One region of the Ruminococcus sp. 5_1_39BFAA genome, then DNA from elsewhere that is predicted to be linked to it. Evidence: predicted binding sites of a transcription regulator. Region 1 holds the regulator's gene; each other region holds the start of a gene.
What was found. Region 1 encodes HrcA, which represses chaperone genes, less so after heat shock. Its sites were predicted from a motif close to TGTTAGCACTCNNNNNNNNNGAGTGCTAACA; they were not measured.

Region 1 (7,486 bases):
CATCAGAACCATCACACCGTAAATGTTTTCATCATGAACAAACAATTTAAGGATCATTCCAATGACCACAGGCACTGCAAGAAAGCGCAGTACAATAAACAGATACAGCTTTCCCTCGGTAAAAATCTCTTTCAGGTTACTTCCTGCCAGTGAAATTCCGATCACCACCATAGCCAGAAAGGTGGTGGTGTCTGCCATATAATTGATACTGGATGTGAGCACTTCCGGAATAGTCGGACGCAGCAGAAACAAAATCAGTGTTACTACTATAGAAAGGTTTCCCATATTAAGGAAGTTCTTCCATGAAAAATGGCTGTTTTCCTTGTCCGCAAGGTGGATTCCGTATGTATAAAAGATCAGGTTAAAATACGTGTTTACCACAGCCACGTAAATCACCGCCTGGTCTCCCAGAACTGCTGCAGTCAAAGGGATTCCTATAAATCCGGTATTTCCGAAAAGGCACATCATTGCATAGTGATTTTTCCATTTTTCTTCCACTTTTAAACATCTTGGAAAAATCCATGATACAGCCAGAAGGATGCAGTACATGACAGCGCCCGCAAGCACAGCCAAAAGAATCTTCTCATTTGTCACCGTGTCATCCACAGTAAAAACGCTTCGGATCAGAATTGCCGGATTGCAGATATTGACCACCAATGCAGAAATACCTTTCGATACTCCTGCAGGAATGATATTTTTCCTGCAGGCAGCATAGCCTGTCAAAATCAATATAAAAATTATCATCATCTGTTGAAGTACGATCCCTGCGCTCATCTGTTCCCTCTCTGTGTCATTGAATCATCACTGTTTTTTCCTGCAGTTTGCCACTATTCTCTAATATACAATAAGAAGCAAAAAAAGAAAAGAGGATATCTCCTCTTTTCTTATATTCTTTTTTTTCTTTTGCAGCCTATTCCTCGAAGGTTTCCTTCAGCTTATCCATAAAGCTTTTTTTCTTTTTCTCGGTTTTTTCTCCGTTTTCTCCCTTTCCGCTCTCAGACGGACGGTTGCCGCAGGCCTCATCAAACCGGCGGAGTGCTTCCTTTGCCTCCTCATTTAATCCGGTTGGAACCTGTACCACCAGGGTCACATAATGGTCGCCTCTGATATTTTTATTTCGAAGGGAAGGAACGCCTTTTCCTTTCAGGCGGATTCTGGTATCGGTCTGGGTGCCAGGCTTCACTTCGTATGCAACCTCACCGTCAACAGTGCTGATGCGTACCTCACCGCCCAATGCTGCCTGAGCAAAGGTAAGAGGTGCTGTGGAATAAATATTCATATCCTGTCTCTGGAAAATAGGATGGCGTGCAACATTTACCTCTACCAGCAGATCGCCTCTTGGTCCGCCGTTTGTGCCCGGCTCTCCTTTTTCCCTGATCCGTATACTCTGTCCGTTATCAATACCTGCCGGAACAGATACCTGGATTTTCTTTCTGCTGGAGGTATATCCGGTTCCCCGGCAGCTCGTACATTTATCCTTAATGATCTTTCCGGTTCCATAACAATCAGGGCAGGTCTGCACATTACGCACCATGCCAAACATAGACTGCTGTGTGTACACGATCTGGCCTTCGCCGTTGCACTTCGGACAGGTAACAGGAGAAGTTCCAGGTTTTGCCCCGGTTCCGTGACAAGTGCTGCACTCGTCCTTCAGGGTGATCTCCAGCTCTTTTTCGCAGCCGAAAACAGCCTCCTCAAAGGTAATATTTATGCGCGCGCGAAGATTAGCCCCTTTGGAGGGAGCATTATTAGGACGTCTGCGGCTTCCGCCGCCAAATAAATCGCCGAACAGGTCTCCGAAAATGTCTCCCATGTCGGCACCGGAAAAGTCAAAACCGCCGAAGCCGCCGGCTCCGCCCCCGCCATTTTCAAAGGCCGCATGACCGAACTGGTCATACTGTTTTCTCTTCTCAGGGTCGCTTAAAACACCGTAAGCCTCTGTAGCTTCCTTAAATTTCGCCTCTGCTTCTTTATCGCCTGGATTTACGTCCGGGTGGTATTTTTTGGCTAACTGGCGATATGCTTTTTTCAGCGCAGCATCGTCGGCGTTCTTGGGAACGCCCAGGACTTCATAGTAATCTCTTTTATCAGCCATGATTATGATTCCTATCTTTTTATGTTAATAGTAAGACTTCCAGCCGTCATGTCTTTGACGGCCGGAAATCCTGAGTTTCACATTTTAAAGATCAGCTTTATACCTCTTTATAATCAGCATCTACCACATCATCTCCGTAGCCTGCTTCATTTCCTCCCATGTTCGGGTCCGGGCCAGCCTGGCCTGCGCCGCCCTGCGGATTCTGTGCTTCATACATCTTTGCGAAAAGCTTCTGTGCGCTCTCCATCATCTTTTCCTGTGCTGCTTTGATCTCAGCAACCTGGGAATCAGTGAGGTCTTCTGCATTTGTGTATTTTGCAAGAAGGTCTTTTAATGCGTTCAGGTCACCCTCTACGGCAGCCTTATCACCAGCATCCAGCTTATCTCCGGCTTCCTTCAGTGCGTTCTCAACCTGGAATACCATGGAGTCAGCGTTGTTCTTGGTGTCGATTGCTTCTTTACGTTTCTTATCCTGTGCCTCAAACTCAGCAGCTTCTTTTACAGCCTTGTCAATCTCAGCATCGGACATGTTAGAACCTGCAGTGATGGTGATGTGCTGTTCTTTTCCTGTTCCAAGATCTTTTGCGGATACATTTACAATACCGTTTGCGTCGATATCGAAGGTAACCTCAATCTGCGGAACGCCACGACGTGCTGGCGGGATTCCATCCAGACGGAACTGTCCCAGAGACTTGTTGTCTCTTGCAAACTGACGCTCACCCTGTACTACGTTGATATCAACGGCTGTCTGATTGTCTGCTGCTGTGGAGAAGATCTGGCTCTTCTTAGTCGGAATAGTTGTATTTCTCTCGATCAGACGGGTTGCAATACCGCCCATTGTCTCGATGGACAGAGACAGCGGAGTAACATCCAGAAGAAGGATATCGCCTGCGCCAGCCTCGCCGGAAAGCTTGCCGCCCTGTACGGAAGCGCCAAGTGCAACGCACTCATCCGGATTCAGGGATTTGCTCGGCTCTTTGCCTGTAAGCTGTCTTACCTTATCCTGTACAGCCGGGATACGTGTGGAACCACCTACCAGAAGTACCTGGCCCAGCTCGGAAGCAGTCAGTCCTGCATCGGACAGCGCACGGCGAACCGGCTCTGCTGTTTTCTCTACCAGGTCATGTGTCAGCTCATCGAACTTTGCTCTGGTAAGGTTCATGTCAAAGTGCTTCGGTCCCTCAGCAGTAGCAGTGATGAATGGCAGGTTGATGTTTGTGGTGGTTGCGGAGGAAAGCTCTTTCTTTGCTTTCTCTGCTGCTTCTTTTAATCTCTGAAGCGCCATCTTGTCATTGCTTAAGTCAACGCCTTCTGTTCTCTTGAACTCAGAAAGCATGTAGTCTGTAATTCTCTGGTCAAAGTCATCGCCGCCCAGACGGTTGTTTCCGGCAGTAGCCAGAACCTCGATAACGCCGTCACCAATTTCAATAATGGAAACATCGAAGGTACCACCGCCAAGGTCGTATACCATGATCTTCTGCTCTTTTTCATTGTCAAGGCCGTATGCAAGGGCCGCTGCGGTAGGCTCGTTGATGATACGTTTTACATCAAGTCCAGCAATCTTTCCGGCATCCTTGGTAGCCTGACGCTGAGCATCATTGAAGTATGCAGGAACTGTGATAACAGCCTCTGTAACGGACTCGCCAAGATATCCTTCTGCGTCTTTTTTCAGCTTCTGCAGGATCATTGCGGAGATTTCCTGCGGAGAGTATTTTTTGTCGTCAATCTTTACGCGGTAGTCAGATCCCATCTCACGTTTAATGGAGGAGATGGTTTTGTCTGCGTTTGTAACTGCCTGACGTTTTGCAGGCTCACCTACCAGACGCTCTCCTGTCTTTGTGAAAGCGACAACAGACGGTGTTGTTCTGGAGCCTTCTGTATTTGCGATAACGGTGGGCTGTCCGCCCTCCATAACTGCCACACAACTGTTTGTAGTACCTAAGTCAATACCAATAATTTTTCCCATGATAAATTTCCTCCTATATTAATAAAACCTGTGATATATTTTAGATGATTCTTCGGAAGTCCGATTCACTAAACTCGCCTCTCCCTTCGGTCGGCCTCGTTAAGTTACTTTCGGTCAATTCGCAACCTTCACCATGCTGTGGCGGACTACGAAATCTTTGTAGGTGTAACCCTTCTGGAATTCCTCCACGATTACATTATCGCCTGCCTCTTCATCATCCACATGCATAACTGCATTGTGTAAGTTCGGGTCGAACTCTTTTCCCACTGCTTCGATCGGTTTCACACCCATCTCATCCAGTGCGGTCATAAGCTGTTTGTAGATCATCTTCATGCCGTCGGCAAATGCGTCTTCCTCCGGTGCCTGTGCAAGCCCTCTCTCAAAGCTGTCCACAACAGGAAGGATCTTCTCTACAATATCCTTAGCGCCAATGATATACATGCTGGCTTTTTCTTTCTCCGTACGTTTACGGAAATTATCGAATTCTGCCATGCTTCTTTTCAGCCTATCCGTAAGCTCTTCAATCTGCTGTTCAAATTTGTCTTTTTCTTTTTTCTTTTTGCCAAAGAAGGATGTTTTTGATTTTCCCTCTGGTGCCTTAGCTGAATCTTCTTCGGAATCCTTTTCAGACTCTTCGGCACTTTCTGCCGCATTTTCCTCAGAGCATTCTTCCTGAACCGGTTCCTTCATTGTGTCGGCCGTATTCGCTGCCTCGTCATCCTGTCCGTCAGATACCGGAATATCAACTGCCTCCTCCTGCACTTCAGGTTCTTTTTTTGTTTCTTCTGACACGCTTTCTACCGCCTTTCTATGTTTTCTTATTTACAATTTCATCAAGCTGGACCTTTAATTTCTTCAAACTGTCTACCACATTCTCATAATCCATTCTCTTTGGACCAATGATTCCGATAGTTCCGTGCATTCCCTCTCCCAATTCGTAGGTAGCGGTAACCACACTGCAGTCCTTCATAGTACGCACTGGAACTTCATCTCCAATGTAGACCTGGATCCCGGTATTTCCTGAGTCCGCCATTTCCTCGCGTACCATGTTTAAAAGTTCCTTCTTTTCCTCAAAAGTGGAAATCAGCTCGCTGGCTCTTGTTTTGTCTGCAAGCTCAGGATACTTGAAAATGTTAGTAGTACCTGACGTATATACTTCCATATCTTCCTCATCCACCTGAATGGTTGCCGCAACAGCGTCCAGAACCGTCGCAACCACACCGCTGTGGATTCCCGCCTGTTCCTTCAGTCTGGCGATCATGCCAAGATTGATATCCTGAATGGGAATGCCATTTAAGTTGGTATTCAGAAGAAGATTCAATTTCAGGATTGTCTGGTCGTCCATTTCCTCATCAAGATTGATAATCTGGTTACGGACAACGTTGCCTTCACAGACAACCACCGCTATAAGCTGCTGAGGGCTGACCCGTGAAAGCTGAATGAACTTCAGGCGGCTTCCGCTGTACTGAGGAACGGTGACCATGGTAGCATAATTCGTATTGGCTGCAAGCACTTTCGCAACCTGCTTTAATACCTTTTCCATTTTATCCGTTTTCTCAATCATCATGTCGCGGATCTCTGCGATTTCCGCTTCCTTTTCCCTGGTAAGCTCATCCACATAAAGGCGATAGCCTTTATCAGACGGAATTCTTCCAGCCGAAGTGTGAGGCTGCACAATGTAGCCCATGTCCGTCAGGTCGGACATTTCGTTTCGGATGGTTGCTGAGCTGACATTTAAATCCGGATACTTGGAAATCGTCCTGGAACCAACCGGCTCACCTGTCTCCATATAAGTTTTGATGATTGCTTTTAATATTTTCCTTTTGCGCTCATCTAATACTTCATCCATGAAATGTCTGCTCCTTTCTTTTAGAATTCCTTTTGTTAGCACTCATTTTATTGGAGTGCTAACATTTATGATGTTAAGATACACCTCTTCCATGGATTTGTCAATATTATTTACAATTTTTTTCTGTGAAATTTTCATGTTTTTACCAAAAAAGGAGTTCCAGATTAAAAAGTACAGGCTCTCTTCCGCTTTTTTAATCCACCGTCTCGGAAAACCTGTACTTTTTTACACACTATATTTATTCTTCTAATTCCGCAAGATTCTTCTTTAATTCTATCATCTTGTCTCGCAGCTCGGCTGCCTGCTCGAAATTCAGATCTGCAGCGGCAGCGCGCATCTGCTTTTCCACCTGTGAAATCAGTTTTGTAAGCTCCTTTTTGTCCATGGATTCCGGATCTTTTTTCAGCTTGATCTCAGTCTCCGCAACTGCCTTGGACACAGCGATCAGGTCACGCACTGCTTTTTTGATGGTGGTAGGAGTAATTCCATGTTCCTTATTATATGCTTCCTGAATGGCGCGGCGCCTGTTTGTCTCATCAATCGCATTTCTCATGGAATCTGTCATATTGTCGGCGTACATAATGACATGCCCCTCACTGTTTCTGGCCGCACGACCAATAGTCTGGATCAGGGATGTCTCCGAACGCAAAAAGCCTTCTTTATCTGCATCCAGAATCGCCACCAGCGTAATCTCCGGGATATCCAGACCTTCACGAAGCAGATTGATACCCACCAGCACATCAAATACATCCAACCGCATATCGCGGATGATTTCCGCACGTTCCAGCGTATCAATGTCTGAGTGAAGGTACCGCACACGAATGCCGATGTCCTTCATATATTCTGTCAGATCCTCTGCCATTCTCTTTGTGAGGGTGGTAATGAGAATCTTATGTTTCTTCTCCACCTCTTTATTTACTTCGCCCACTAAATCGTCAATCTGCCCTTCTACCGGACGCACCTCCACTTTTGGATCAAGTAGCCCGGTAGGACGGATGATCTGCTCCGCACGCAGAAGCTCATGGTCATGCTCATATTCACCCGGTGTGGCGGAAACAAAGAGTACCTGATCCAGCTTTTTTTCAAACTCCTCAAAGCTTAATGGACGGTTATCTTTTGCCGAAGGAAGACGGAAGCCGTAATCTACCAGCGTCTGCTTTCTGCTCTGGTCCCCGGCGTACATGCCGCCCACCTGAGGTACCGTCTTATGGGACTCGTCTATGATCAAAAGGAAATCATCTCCGAAATAATCAAGCAGCGTATACGGCGGCTGCCCCGGCTCCAACCCGGCCAGATGCCTGGAATAATTCTCAATGCCGGAGCAGAATCCTGTTTCCTTCATCATCTCAATGTCAAAATTAGTCCGCTCCGAAATCCTCTGTGCCTCCAGAAGCTTGTCCTCACTTTTAAAATATTCCACGCGCTCCTTTAACTCTTCCTCAATGGCCCCTGCTGCGCGGAGTATCTGGTCCATCGGCACAACATAATGGGATGCCGGAAATATGCCCACATGTGAAACCTCACATTTGATCTCGCCGGTAAGCACATCAATCTCTGTGAGCCTATCTATTTCGTC
Region 2 (7,486 bases), on a different contig from region 1:
GCATATGAAGCCTAAGAAAATCTTATCAATGGTCATGACATTTCTCATGGTTCTTTCACTGTTACCGTCTTTTGTATTCGCAGCAGAAGCACCGGCAGGGGAGCTGGGCGGCAAGCTGAAGATCAAAGGAACGGCGGCTGTGGGAAGTGTCCTGAGTGCAGATTATACGAAGGTGACACCGGAAGGGCTTACAGATGATTATGTAAGTATTACATGGTCCAGAATGGTCGGTGACCAGGTTACAGAGGTAAGTAAAGAAAAGACTTACACGTTGGTAGACGAAGACCTGGGAAATAAGATCCAAATGAAGATCACAGGTGTGACAGAGCTTGGTGTAACCGGCGAGATGAAAGCAAATACGGTTGCGATCGCAGCTACACCGGAGGAAGCGCCGGCAGAGACTACGGAAGAAAAAAACGATGAGGGAGCCGAAACAGGTTATGTGGAGGAACCTACAGTCGATGAGATCCCTGGAGGAGAAGAGGATGTGCTTCTGTTAGATCCGCCTGCAGAGGAGTTAGGAGAGATACCGGAAGCAGTGGATGAACAGGGCGTACCGGCTGATCAGGCAGAGGTTATGCAGCCTGCTGAGAATACGCAGGAAGAGTATATTCCGGAAACAGCAGATGATGACAGTGTTGACAGCAGCGTTCTTGATATTGGAACAGAAGAAACTCTCGTTGTTCCGGAAGGTGGAGAGCCTGCAGAAACACCGGATGCCGCAGTAGAGCCTTTGACTTATGAGGCTGTGGCAGTTGTGGACAATGAGAATGGCGTGATGGATTTCGGTACTCTTGAAGAAGGTTATACCGAAGTTCCGGCAGAACAGTATGTAACCATTAAGAATACTGGTACTGGAACACTGAACTTTAACGGAATCGCGCCAGAGCATTTTATGGCGCAGGATATTATGGCACCGTTGGGCGCAGGAGAGTCCGTTACGTTGTGGATCGTCCCGAGAGAAGGAATCGCGGCAGGGATTTACCAGGATCCCATTACCTATACCACAGAGGAAGGGATAAGCGTATCTTTTGATGCTGCTGTTACCGTAAATGCGCCTCAGGCACAGGATAATGGAACAGATACAGTAGTCACAGACCCAGCAGTCACAGACCCAGCAGATCCGGTTGTGACAGACCCAGCAAATCCAGCAGATCCGGTTGTGACAGACCCAGCAAATCCAGCAGATCCGGTTGTGACAGATACACCAGATCCAGCAGACCCGAGCGTGACAGATACGCCAGATCCTGCGAACCCGGTTGTGACAGATACACCAGATCCAGCAGACCCGAGCGTGACAGATACGCCAGATCCTGCGGAGCCAGTTGTAACAGGTACTCCGGACCCTGCAGATCCGGATGTGACGGTCACTCCGGAACCAACTGTGATACCTGAACCGCCAAAAGCAAACGTACAGGCCACAGAGGGATTGACAGACGGTGCTCTTACCTTTGACACGATCAAACAGGGGCAGCAGGCACCAGCGGCAAAGACGGTTAAGCTGTTTAACAGCGGTGATAAGGATGTCGTGCTCCAGCCGGTAAGCAACAATTTCCAGATCACTGCAGCAGAGGGCAGCTTTGAATTAAAAGCCAACTCAGCTCTCACTCTGAATGTGGCTCCTGCAAAAGCAGAGGCTGGAACTTATGATGAAACCATTACTTTAAAGGAAGCTGATACAGAAAATGTTCTGCTCACCTTTAGCGTAAAATATACAATTGCTGATGCCGATAACCCGAATCTTTCCGCATCAGCAGCACCAGTTTTTGAAAGTATGGAAGAGGGTTACGCACAGGCTCCGGCAGCCCAGACGGTGACTCTTACTAATACAGGCAACATTCCTCTCACAGAACTTTCTGTTGAGGCTGGCGGACAGGAATTTAACGTAAGTGCTCTTTCCGCAGCAACGGTAGATGTAAACGGCACAGTAACCTTTAATGTGGCTCCGATCGTGGGTCTGAAGGAAGGTACACATGTCCAGAGTATTACAGTAAAAAGCAAGGAAGCACAGCCTGTAACTGTGACCGCAACCTTTACGGTAACAGCAGCAGCCGTGAAGCTTACAGGAGTAAATAAACCCGGTGATATCAATCTGGCGAACGGTGTGGAGAAATCTGCAGCAGGTTTAAAGCTTCCCTCCAGTGTTACCATTAATACCAATAAAGGAAGCATGAATGCTTCTGTGACCTGGGATGTAAAGGGTTGCGCTTATAACCAGAAAAGTACGGACGCACAGAAGTTTTCTGTAAAAGGTACTATTGCTCTCCCGAATGGAGTTACAAATCCAGACGGACTTAATCTGATCACCTCAGTAAATGTAGTTGTAAGCCGTGCTCCCAAGATCGCGGATGCGGCAAATAACAGCATTACAGGTATCAGCGCTGACGGTGCTTATACGACGGAAACAAAGATTACCTTCACCGCAGTCGGAGCAGGTATGGACAATACAAGCCCTATTAAGGGAGATACCAGATACCTTCCGTTGTATTGGGAAGTCCTGGAAGCAAGAAGCTGGGACAGCGCTCCATATTCCGCAACATTCCGTATGGGCAAGAACGGCAGTTATACACTGACTGTTACCTATAACCAGCAGAAGTTTGACGGAAGCAACTGGGCAAGTACCGGAACACAGGACACCAAGCAGGTAAGCTTTTCTGTATCTGCAGCCGGAAATGTAACGGTTACACCGGCAGCAAATAAGGCAGATGCAAATCAGAAGAAAGCAGTTCAGACAGGCGATGATACACCAATCATGACCTTTGTTATCATCCTTGTGGTGGCAGTGGTATTGATTGCCGGAATTCTTGTTTACCGCAAGAAAAAAAGATGAGCTGTAGAGTGGAGCTATCATAGGAAAATCAAGAGGAAGCCTTAAATGGCTTCCTCTTTTTATAAAAATTATTTTGTTAGCACTCGAATAAAATGAGTGCTAAATTTCTCTTGACTTTTCTTGTGAATCGTATTACTATATATTTCAGAATTTAAGTAGCTGGTCACGTGTGAGAAGGAAAGCGGCAAACACACGGGCTGATACAAATAAAATCAAATCATAAAGGAGAGTGAGCTGCATGGCTGAAAAGCATGGTAGTTTGTCAATTAACAGCGAGAATATTTTTCCGATCATTAAGAAATGGTTGTATTCTGACCATGACATTTTTGTAAGAGAGATGGTTTCCAATGGTTGTGATGCGATCACAAAATTAAAGAAACTGGATGTAATGGGAGAATACACCCTGCCGGATGATTATAAGGCAAAGGTAGAGGTTATCGTAAATCCAGAAGAAAAGACCTTGAAATTTATTGATACCGGTATTGGTATGACTGCTGATGAGGTGGAGGAGTATATCACCCAGATCGCATTCTCCGGTGCTACCGAGTTCCTGGAGAAATATAAGGACAAAACAACGGATGATCAGATCATCGGTCATTTTGGACTTGGATTTTATTCTGCATTTATGGTAGCAGATGAGGTTCATATCGATACACTTTCCTATAAAGAAGGTGCTGCTCCTGTACATTGGACCTGTGACGGCGGTACAGAGTACGATATGCAGGATGGTAATAAGACGACAGTTGGTACGGAGATCACCCTTTTCCTCAATGAAGACAGCGTGGAGTTTTCCAATGAGTACAGAATGAGAGAGGTCATTGAGAAATACTGTTCCTTCATGCCTGTAAACATTTATCTTTCCAAGGAAAATGCAGAACAGGAATATGAGACCATTGAGGAATCCGAGCTTCGTGAGGATGATGTGGTAGTTGAGCATATCCATGAAGAAGCAAAAACTGAGGAAAAAGAAAATGAAAACGGAGAAAAAGAAATCGTTGAGATTTCTCCGGCTAAGGATAAGGTTAAGATCAACAAACGTCCTGTATCCTTAAGTACGCCTGCTCCGCTGTGGATGAAGCATCCAAACGACTGCACAGATGAAGAATATAAAGAGTTTTACCGCAAAGTCTTTATGGACTACAAGGAACCGTTATTCTGGATCCATTTGAATATGGATTATCCATTTAACCTGAAAGGTATCCTGTACTTCCCGAAGATTAATACAGAATATGATTCTATTGAAGGAACCATCAAGCTGTACAACAATCAGGTGTTTATTGCAGATAATATTAAGGAAGTGATTCCGGAATTTCTGCTTCTGTTAAAAGGTGTGATCGACTGCCCTGATCTGCCGTTGAATGTTTCCAGATCAGCGCTGCAGAACGATGGCTTTGTGCAGAAGATTTCCGAATATATTACAAAGAAGGTTGCTGACAAGCTTACCGGTATGTGTAAGACAGATCGAGAAGCCTATGAGAAATATTGGGATGATATCAGTCCGTTTATTAAGTATGGCTGTATCAAGGATACAAAGTTTGCAGATAAGATGAATGACTATATTCTTTTTAAGAATATTGATGGAAAATATCTTACCCTGAAGGATTGTATCGAGGAAAACAAGAAGCCGGAGGACACTGCTGAGGAAGCAGAAAAGACTGAGGGTGAAGAGAACAAAGATACAGATGCTTCCGATGATAAAAAAGAGCCGGAGAAGACAACTATTTTCTATGTGACCGATGAAGTGCAGCAGGGGCAGTACATCAATATGTTCCGTGAAGCAGGAAAAGATGCGGTTATCATGAAGCATAATATTGACACCCCATTTATTTCACATCTGGAGCAGAAGGATGAGCATATCCAGTTCAAGAGAATTGATGCAGACCTGACTGAGGAGCTTCGTGAGGACAGTGAAGCTGACGAGGAGATGGGAAAAACACTCACAGAGCTTTTTAGAACCAGCCTGAAAAACGACAAGCTGGAGGTTCGTGTTGAGAAGTTGAAAAATGAGAAGGTGGCTGCTATGATGACACTTTCCGAGGAGAGCCGCCGTATGCAGGAAATGATGAAAATGTACAATATGTACGGTATGGATCCTGGAATGTTCGGAGGACAGGAAACACTGGTGCTCAATGCAAAACATCCGCTGGTTCAGTTTGTGGCAGACAATAAAGAGGATTCCAAAGCTCCTCTCATCTGTGAGCAGCTTTACGACCTGGCAATGCTGAGCCATAAGCAGCTTTCGCCGGAAGAGATGACACGTTTTGTGCAGAGAAGCAATGAAATTCTTATGATGCTTACTAAATAAATAGTCAAATATATGGTACAGGGGCCAATTGCCCCTGTATTTTTGCGTATTGACAAAGCTGTTGGTGCGTACATATTCTATTGGCTGTGGACGGCGCTGAGATACTAACAGTTCGAGGCGAGCTCTATTTTTATCGAAGAAGAACGAAATTTTTAGGAAATTCGAAAACTTAAGAAAAAAGTCGTATAATGAGGTGAGATAAGCAAGGAAATTACGGCAGTAAAGTTCGGTAACAGGCGGCAAGGCAAGGGATTCAAGGAGGAACACTAAGGAAATGAAAAAGGTTTATGGGTTGATCAGGAAATTAGGCGTGACATCAAAATATAAAGGATATTATTTTCTGGCAGAAGCCATTCACATGACTATGGAATTCCAGGAGAGACCCATAAAAATTACAAAAGATATTTATCCGTGTCTGGCGAAAAAATTTAAATCCACACCTATGAATGTCGAACATGATATTCGGACAGTTATCAATGTGTGCTGGGAAACAAACAAGGAAAGGATGGAACAGATAGCTGGTTATTCTCTGAACTACAGGCCAACAAACAGTGAATTTGTTGATATGATGGCATACTATCTCAAGGAGGAAGAGTAGAATAACAGAGATTATAATTCTTCAAAAAGAATGTGATTCTGGCTGAAGAAATCCAGGATTGTGCTGTTCCAAAGCTGCTCCAGATGTTTTGTCTGCATAAAGGTATTGAAAGAGATACCGGTTGTACAAAGAAGAGTTTTATTTTTGTACTGCAGATTTAAATAAAGTCCGCTGATACTGTCTGCTGACAGACCTGGTTCGGAATGCTTAAGGAGTGATATGGTTTTCTTGTAAGAAAGCTGTAAAACGATCTTGAAGTATAAAGGGGTGCGTCTTCCGCGGATAATAGAATAGCAGTAAGGCTTTACCTCTTTCCATAGGGAATAGGTCCGCCCGGTCCCGGCTAGAATCTCTTTTTCATCATTGTCGAAGAAATTCTGCTGCAGCTTTCCGTCTATAGTAAACCTGTTATACGTAGAGATTTCAGCGCTGTTCAACCAGAAATGGTCAAAAACTTCACCGATAAACAATTTATTGGTAAAATCTTTCAGATCAGTAATTTTTAGAGCAAGCATTTCATAACTCCTTTCGTTTCGGTAATACTTATTATAGCATGTTCACACTAGATTCGCCCAGCGCCTGCGGCTTGTGCTCATCAAGTGTTCACATTATAAATCATTTATCAAAAAAAGAACAGAGTTTTAAAAAAAGTCTTTTCAAATATATGGTAATATGATATGATTATCTGGTATTCAAAACTACATATAATAGAAAAGAGGACGATATTTTGAGTTATAAAATTGTGATAGATAGCTGTGGAGAATTGTTGGAGGAGTGGAAGCAGGATGAGCGTTTTGAATCCATACCGCTGACCCTTATGGTAGGGGGAGAGGAGATTGTGGACGATGCGAGCTTTGACCAGGCGGATTTTTTGAGAAAGGTTGATGCCTGTCCGGAGTGCCCGAAATCAGCGTGCCCGTCCCCGGAGCGCTATCGGGACGCTTTTGACTGTGAGGCTGACCATGTTTATGGAGTCACCTTGTCTGCCGAATTAAGCGGCTCTTATAACAGCGCTGTTTTAGGGGGGAATCTTCTTAAAGAGGAAAAACCCGGCAAAAAGGTTCACATTTTTAATTCACGTTCCGCATCTATCGGACAGACTCTGATCGCCATGAAAATCCAAGAATGCGAGGAAGCCGGACTTCCTTTTGAGGATGTGGTGAGTATCGTGGAAAAATATATTGAGGGGCAGAACACCTTTTTTGTTTTGGAGAATCTGGATACACTGCGGAAAAACGGACGTCTCAGCAAGGTAAAGGCGCTGGTGGCAACAGCCCTTAAGATTAAGCCTGTTATGGGATCGACCCCGGAGGGCACTATTTGCCAGCTCGATCAGGCAAGAGGCATGAACAAAGCTCTCGTAAAAATGGCAGAGCATATTGTGGAAAAAACAGTGGACAGCGAGCATAAGGTCCTGGCAATTTCTCACTGCAACAGTGCAAAACGGGCGCAGATGCTGAAAGAAGCCCTTCAGGAAAAGATGAAGCTTTCAAAAATTGTGGTCCTTGATACTGCAGGAGTCAGCAGTATGTATGCAAATGACGGCGGTATTATAGTAGCAGTCTGACAATACTCTTTTCTTTTGAAAATAAATATGCTATAATAGGACAAATACTATATGAGTCAGCATGACAAAAGGAGATAGATTATGAGTCAGAAGAAAGTTGACATTTATAAGCAGCAGAAGGCAAACCGTGAAAAGATCATGAAGAAAGAGAAGCTGATCCTTACCCTGGAGAAGTTGGCAGCTTTG
Region 3 (7,486 bases), on a different contig from region 1:
TGGCAATCCGGAAAAGAAGCAGGATCACCAGCAGGATCAGAGCTACAGCCACAGCCAGGATCCAGGTCATGGAGGAATCTGTCTGCAAAACCTTTATGACACCTCCGATTCCCAGAATCGGCGCATACAGCACGATTCGGAACATCATGGTCATAACCTGCTGTACCTGCTGCACGTCATTGGTACACCGCGTGATCAGGGATGCGGTGGAAAATTTATGATATTCATTGCTGGAGAAGCTGATGACCTTGCAGTACACGCTGTTTCGCAGGTCATGCCCCAGGGCAGCCGCCACTCTGGCGGAAAGAAAAGTCACGCTGACCGATGCCAGCATGATCACAAATGCCATGAGGATCATCTGCAGACCGGAATTCATAATATATTTCATCTGCAGGCTGTCTACATCCACTCCCATCTCCTCATACTCAGCCCGCACCACATTTACGGCGGACTGTGTTAGGATAGATTCCGGCATACTGTCAAGCTTTTCGCTCACTCCCTGCATCATCATATCTCTGGCTGCCTGCGGCATAATCGCCAGAGCTTCCATAGTATCTGTCCCTTCAGGAAGCTTCATCCGGGAAAGCATTGCCTGGCTTTCTTCGGTTTCAGCAGTCATTCCGTAATACATCATCATTGGTTTGCTGAGAGCCGTGTTCAGCGTCTCTCTTTGCTCCCGGGAAATATCGTTTTTCAAAACGTACTGATCTCCGTCCAGCGTATAGGCGCCAGACACCAGTTCTTTTGCATCCTCGTCCATAAAAAGCTCCAGACTTTCCAAAGATGACTGGCGGATTTTCTCAGGCACTCCATCCTCAATACCCTTCTGCTGGATACCGACATTGATAATCTTGGACGTATAATCCGGCAGGGAAAGGTCACAATAAGCCTGTAAAAACAAAAGACCTATGATCAGGATTATATAGCCTGCTGATTTTTTCAGATACTTCATCAGTTTAATCATTGCTGTGTCCTTCTTTCTTGATTTTTTGTTTCTGCTTTGCAAATCGCACCGCGTTCGCAAAACGCACCGCGTCAAATAGCTTCGCTCTACGGCTCAGCTTTTTCAATGTTTGCAAGGATCTGCATAAAGAAACGCCTCATCAGGCAGAGCTCTGTTTCTGAAAAATTGCCGAATACCGACTGTTCAAGCTGTTCCATATAGCTCATTCCCTTCTGTATGGTGTCACGCCCCTTTTCAGTCAGGTAGATTCGAATGATTCGCTGGTCATTTTCATCCTGCGTCCTGTAAAGCAGTCCTGATTTTTCCAGCCGCTGGATACTCACCGTGACTGTAGGCGGCTTTACCCCCAGAAGCTTTACGATCTCTTTCTGGCTGTACCCATCTCTTTTCCGCAAAATAGCCAGGATGGGAATCTGCCCCGGATACAGCCCAAGCTCCTTGATCATAGAAAAGCATTTTGCCGCATACCGGTGACTAATTTGCACAAGAAGCTCCTGCATACTTTTTTCGCTCATTTCCTCTTTATCTGAAAACAACCTTCTCACCTCCATTGGTCCTCAATCTTTTAGTTAGTCAGCTAACTTTATATAATATACATATGCACAAAATAATCAAGTGAAATTTGGTTATTTCACAAAATTTTTAGATTTCATTTTTATAAATTTTATTGGAATACCTTCGAATTTTAATTTGTCCGGCTAAATTAATTCTATAAATAAAAAAACTGCATCCGGGGAACATATCATTCCTCAGATGCAGGTTCTTATAAATCTTTTCCGGCAACGCCATCATTTCCTATATAAACTGGTTTGTCTGCTCATCATAATGGTAGTCTATGGAATCCAGTTTTTCCACAAGCTCGCTTTTCTTCATGCCTCTGCAGGTGCAAAGCGCCTCCAGGGATTCGTAGTAATCGCGAAGCTGTGTATTCACATAGCTTAACAGGATGACCGGGTCCTTTGGTATCATAGATTCTCCTTTACTCTGACAATGTATTCTCTGTTCTCTACATCAAGCACCAGAGTGCTGCCCGTGTGAACATCTCCGGAAAGGATTTTCTTAGCTGCCAGAGTCTCCACATATTTCTGCAGATAACGCTTCAGCGGCCTTGCGCCGTATACCGGATCATATCCGTTCTCGATTACATCCGCCCTGGCAGCCTCGGTAAGCTCCAGAGAAAGCTCCTGATCAGAGAGACGGCGGTTCAAATCCTTCACCATCAGGTCTATTATGCTTCCGATGTTGCTCTTTGTCAACGGTTTAAACATAATTGTCTCATCAAGACGGTTCAAAAACTCCGGACGGAAGTGAGCCTGAAGTTCATTCATAACCTCCTTTTCCGCCTCCGGTTTGATCTCTCCGTTTTCATCGATCCCTTCCAGAAGATAGGTGGAGCCGATATTGGAGGTCATAATGAGAATCGTATTTTTAAAGTCCACGGTACGTCCCTGGGAATCCGTGATCCGTCCGTCGTCCAGCACCTGCAGCAATACATTAAACACATCCGGATGGGCTTTTTCAATCTCATCGAAAAGCACAACACTGTACGGTTTTCTCCGCACTGCCTCCGTAAGCTGTCCACCCTCCTCATATCCCACATATCCCGGAGGCGCTCCGATCAGTCTTGATACGGAGTATTTCTCCATGTACTCACTCATATCAATACGGACCATATTCTGCTCATCGTCAAACAGTGTTTCCGCAAGGGTTTTCGCCAGCTCTGTCTTGCCGACACCGGTTGGTCCAAGGAACAGGAATGAACCGATGGGCTTTGTGGGGTCCTTGATTCCGGCTTTTGAACGGAGAATGGCGTCTGTCACACGGCGCACGCCCTCGTCCTGCCCGACCACGCGTTTATGAAGCTGATCCTCCAGACCAAGAAGCTTCGCTCTCTCGCCTTCCGTCAGCTTTGTTACCGGGATTCCGGTCCAGCGGGAAATGATCCTGGCAATCTCCTCGTCCGTCACTGCCTCATGTACAAGGCGGCGGTCATTTTCCTTTGCATTCCGCTCCTCGATCTCCAGAGTCTGCATCAGCTTCGGAAGCTCTCCGTACTGAAGCTCTGCCGCCTTTTCCAGATCATAGTTCTGCTGGGCTTTCTGTATCTGCTTATTTACATCCTCGATCTGCTCACGCAGCTTCTGAAGCTTTTCCACAGAATGCTTTTCGTTATCCCACTGTGCTTTGCTGGTGTTAAATTCATCCCGAAGATCCGCAAGCTCTTTTTGGATGTCTGCCAGACGCTCCCGGCTTAAATTATCCGTTTCTTTCTTCAGCGCGGATTCCTCAATTTCCAACTGCATGATCTTTCGCCGCTGCTCATCAAGCTCTGTAGGCATGGAATCCAGCTCTGTCTTGATCAGTGCACAGGCTTCATCCACCAGGTCAATGGCTTTGTCCGGCAGGAAACGGTCTGTGATATAGCGATGGGAAAGCGTTGCCGCTGCCACAAGTGCGCTGTCTGTGATCTTTACGCCATGGAAAACCTCGTATCTCTCCTTCAGTCCTCTGAGGATGGAAATGGTGTCCTCCACAGTCGGCTCATCTACCATAACGGGCTGGAAACGCCGCTCCAGTGCAGCATCCTTTTCGATATACTGGCGGTATTCGTCCAGGGTAGTGGCACCGATACAGTGCAGCTCTCCTCTGGCAAGCATTGGTTTTAGCATATTTCCCGCATCCATAGCGCCGTCTGTCTTTCCGGCCCCCACGATCAGGTGCAGCTCATCGATAAAGAGAATGATCTTTCCTTCACTCTTTTTTACCTCTTCCAGAACTGCTTTCAAACGTTCCTCAAACTCGCCTCTGTACTTGGCGCCAGCCACAAGCGCGCCCATGTCCAGGGCAAAAATCTTCTTTTCCTTCAGTGCCTCCGGCACATCTCCTGCCACGATCCGCTGTGCAAGCCCTTCCACCACTGCGGTTTTTCCTACGCCTGGCTCACCGATCAGGACGGGATTATTCTTTGTCTTTCGGGAAAGGATGCGTACCACATTTCGGATCTCGCTGTCACGTCCAATAACCGGGTCAAGCTTCTGGTTACGGGCTTTTTCCACCAGATCCTCTCCATATTTATTCAGGGTATCGTAGGTCGCCTCGGGATTATCGCTCACCACCCGCTGGTTGCCTCTCACTGTAGAAAGCGCCTGCAGGAAGCGTTCACGGGTAATACCGAATTCCTTCCAGATTTTATCCATACTGGGGCTTGCGTATTTCAGCAGGGCAAGAAACAGATGCTCCACGGATACGTATTCGTCTCCCATGGCTTTTGCCTCATCCTCTGCATTTACCAGGGCTTTATTTAAATACTGCCCGAAACGCAGCTCCCCTCCGGATACCTTTACTTTGGCATCCAGTGCCTTTTTTACTGTGTCAATAAAATATTCTTTATTAATCTCCATCTTCTCAATAAGCTTGAGGATCAGGCTGTCCTCCTGTGTCAGAAGGGAATAAAGCAGATGCTCCTGCTCGATCTCCTGGTTGCCGTATTCATATGCAACCTTTTCCAGATTTTGGACCGCCTGAATTGATTTCTGCGTAAATTTGCTGATATTCATAGGCTTTCCTCCTTTATAAAAAGCATTCCACATAACTGCTGCGGGAATACCAAAGCTTTGTTATCTTGTTCATTCTGAATGATAATACTTTTTGTTAGCACTGTCAAGAGTCGAGTGCTAATTTTCTGAAATTTTTCTTCTCAGCATTCTTATTCACAGTCACCGAAAAAGAATTTCCGCATTTCTCTTTTTTAATTCCTCAAACAATTTTTCCTTCTCCCTGACAGAACACATCAGCTCATTTCTTCTGCCTTTTATCACGATCCGGTCAAGGGAAGCCGCACTTGAGGCTATGGGGTTATGTGTGGCATAGACCTCCACAATGTCCCTGATCTGTACAGAATCCTTCAAAATGCCAAAATATACTTTGACAACATCTTCACTCACAAAGACATAGTTTCTTATCACCATAGGCAGGAAAACAACGTTGAATATGACGCCACCCACCAGCCCTGCTGCCAGATTGTCACCTGAAAAAATGATATCATATATCAGCATGCCATTCGCCACAATGATGATCGCCCAAAACCAAACTGCTATTTTCCCCTGGAACTTCATATGCTTCTCCTCATGCAATATCGCCGTTTTTCCATTCTATTATACTTCAAAAAGCGGAATAAAGAAAGCACCGCTGCTTCCAGACATTGACATACTGTCAACTCCCTGTTTTGCAGCGATGCTGTACTTCTTTATACCGTCAGTTTTCCGGGCAGCCTGTAATCACAAATGCCTTGCTGCGGCAAGGGCCGTCCTCCAGATCAATAATCCTGGAGTCAATTCCGAAAAACTCTCGCATATGTTCCTGTGTGATAATTTCCTCTGTGTTTCCAAATAGATATTTCTGCGTTCCCATCAGCAGCGTCTTGTCTGAAATGCGCAGGGCATGTTCCGGGTAATGGGTATTTAAGATGCAGGAAATCCCTTTCTCCTTTACAAGTTTTTCGATCAAATTTAAGATCAAAAACTGATTCTTAAAATCAAGATGGGACTCCGGTTCATCCATGATCAGAACCTCCGGCTCTGCCGCAAGCGCCCTGGCAATAAAAGCAAGCTGCAGTTGTCCACCGCTTAACTGGTTGCAGGATTTTAGCGCAATATCCGCAATTCCCACCTCTTTCATGGCGATCATTGCCTGATTTTTATCTTCCCTGGATGGCACACCAAACATCCGTACATACTTTGCCCTTCCCATGGTCACCAGCTCCTGTACGGAGTAAGAAAAGGCGACAGGATGTGCCTGGGGAACATAGCCGATCTTTTTGCTGTCCAGCGTGGAATTCAGCACTTTTCCATCCAGAATTGTCCTTCCTGAATCCCATTTAAAAATTCCCATCAGACATTTTAACAACGTAGTTTTTCCGATTCCGTTAGGCCCCAGAATGGACATCACCCTTCCTGATTCCAGAGAAAAAGTAATATCCTGTAAAATCGGCTCATTTTTCTTATATCCAAAGCATCCCTTCTCTACTGTGATCATCGGGTGTTTCCTCCTATTCTCCGAAACAGTACGGCAAAGAACGGCGCTCCGATTAATGCTGTCAAAATTCCAATGGGGATTTCCGCTGCCATTACGGACCTGGCTATTATATCCACTGCTACCATGAATACTCCGCCTATGATCGCCGAAGCAGGAATCAGGTTTTTGTGATCAGCACCCATAAGAATCCTGCTGATATGAGGAATTACCAGACCTACCCAGCCGATGATTCCGGTAGCCATTACACTGCAGGCTGTCAAAACGGTACATGCCATGATAATGATCAGGCGTACCCGTACCGGATTCACGCCCATAGTCATTGCCTCCTCATCTCCCATGGAAAGGATATTCAATTTCCACCGGAGAAGCATGATCACGATGATCGACACGATCATTGGCAACGCTACAAGACGCAGAGTTCCGTAGGTGGAATTGGCAAAACTCCCCAGCAGCCAATACGTGATGGCAGGAAGCTTTGAGTAGGGATCTGCCGTATATTTTGCCAGAGAGATCAGGGCATTCATCATGGATGACATGATCATTCCTGCCAGGATCAGCGAAATGGTAGTGCTCTGACCGCTGATCTTTGCCAGCATATATGTGAGAAATACAGTCAAAAGGCCTCCCGCCATAGACAGCGCCATAGCTTTAAGACTCTGGGCAAACGGATTTCCAACACCACGGAGACTTCGATCCCCTCCTGTGCCACACCGCGCAGCCCATTCCATAAAATGTGCAGCACTTCCTTCGGGCTGACCATATATCGCCCGAAGAAAAGCGCTCCCCACACCACAGCAAGCAGCAGAAAACAAAGAATCCACCATTTCAGGCCGGCCTTGATCCGCTTTTGCATAACGCACTCCTTCCTAGCAGTTCAGGCCCACATTGGACTTGGAATACAAAATCTGATCCATCTCTTCTTCTGTCAGGTCGTGGTCAAAATAGGTTTTATAGAAGTCTTTCAGATCACCACGGATATCAAATTCACTGAAAATCTCCGGATTGCAAAGCTGTGCCATCCACTCAAGCATGATATGGGACTCTGCACACGGCGGATCCCAGCGGTAAATCCCCATGGGAACCTTATAAACCCTGCCATTCTTGATCGCCTCAATGCTGCTCCAGTCATTGCCGCCAAAATTGCCTTCCGCAAAATCCTCAGGCATAAAATCATCAAAATTGCTTAACAGGATCACATCCGGATTCCATTCCAGTATCTGCTCCATATTGACAGTTGTCTGTGTTATTTCCAGTTCTTCCGCAACGTTCACGCCGCCTACCATATTCAGATAATCCTGTCCCAGAGATGTTCCTGCGTAAATCCGGTATGTTCCGTCGCCTTCTACTCCATACAGATAGAGAACTCTTGTCTGGTCCTCCTTTGCCGGAAACTCCTCCTGCTTGCTTTCTACAGCAGCGATGGCATCCTTATGGAGTTTGATCATGGATTCTGCGCGCTCCTCTGTGTGGTAAATCTCACCAAGCACG

Region 2: htpG (molecular chaperone HtpG) is a predicted target of HrcA. The motif match lies at 2,905-2,935, and genes of this name have one in related genera.
Region 3: clpB (ATP-dependent chaperone ClpB) is a predicted target of HrcA. The motif match lies at 4,614-4,644, and genes of this name have one in related genera.

Annotation. Positions count from the first base shown of each region.
Region 1 is NZ_CAXSVO010000014.1:66,706-74,191, reverse strand. It holds gene ACESZH_RS14855 (AEC family transporter) at 1-774, opposite strand, end outside; gene dnaJ (molecular chaperone DnaJ) at 911-2,095, opposite strand; gene dnaK (molecular chaperone DnaK) at 2,193-4,061, opposite strand; gene grpE (nucleotide exchange factor GrpE) at 4,176-4,853, opposite strand; gene hrcA (heat-inducible transcriptional repressor HrcA) at 4,870-5,910, opposite strand; gene uvrB (excinuclease ABC subunit UvrB) at 6,149-7,486, opposite strand, start outside.
Region 2 is NZ_CAXSVO010000012.1:102,068-109,553, forward strand. It holds gene ACESZH_RS13835 (hypothetical protein) at 5-2,830, shown strand; gene htpG (molecular chaperone HtpG) at 3,069-5,135, shown strand; gene ACESZH_RS13845 (sporulation initiation factor Spo0A C-terminal domain-containing protein) at 5,410-5,733, shown strand; gene ACESZH_RS13850 (DUF5721 family protein) at 5,745-6,248, opposite strand; gene ACESZH_RS13855 (DegV family protein) at 6,461-7,300, shown strand; gene ACESZH_RS13860 (hypothetical protein) at 7,382-7,486, shown strand, end outside.
Region 3 is NZ_CAXSVO010000003.1:261,777-269,262, forward strand. It holds gene ACESZH_RS06185 (ABC transporter ATP-binding protein) at 1-964, opposite strand, end outside; gene ACESZH_RS06190 (MarR family winged helix-turn-helix transcriptional regulator) at 1,051-1,500, opposite strand; gene ACESZH_RS06195 (DUF4250 domain-containing protein) at 1,760-1,933, opposite strand; gene clpB (ATP-dependent chaperone ClpB) at 1,930-4,521, opposite strand; gene ACESZH_RS06205 (PH domain-containing protein) at 4,681-5,079, opposite strand; gene ACESZH_RS06210 (ABC transporter ATP-binding protein) at 5,219-5,998, opposite strand; gene ACESZH_RS06215 (FecCD family ABC transporter permease) at 5,995-6,726, opposite strand; gene ACESZH_RS06220 (hypothetical protein) at 6,612-6,851, opposite strand; gene ACESZH_RS06225 (ABC transporter substrate-binding protein) at 6,865-7,486, opposite strand, start outside.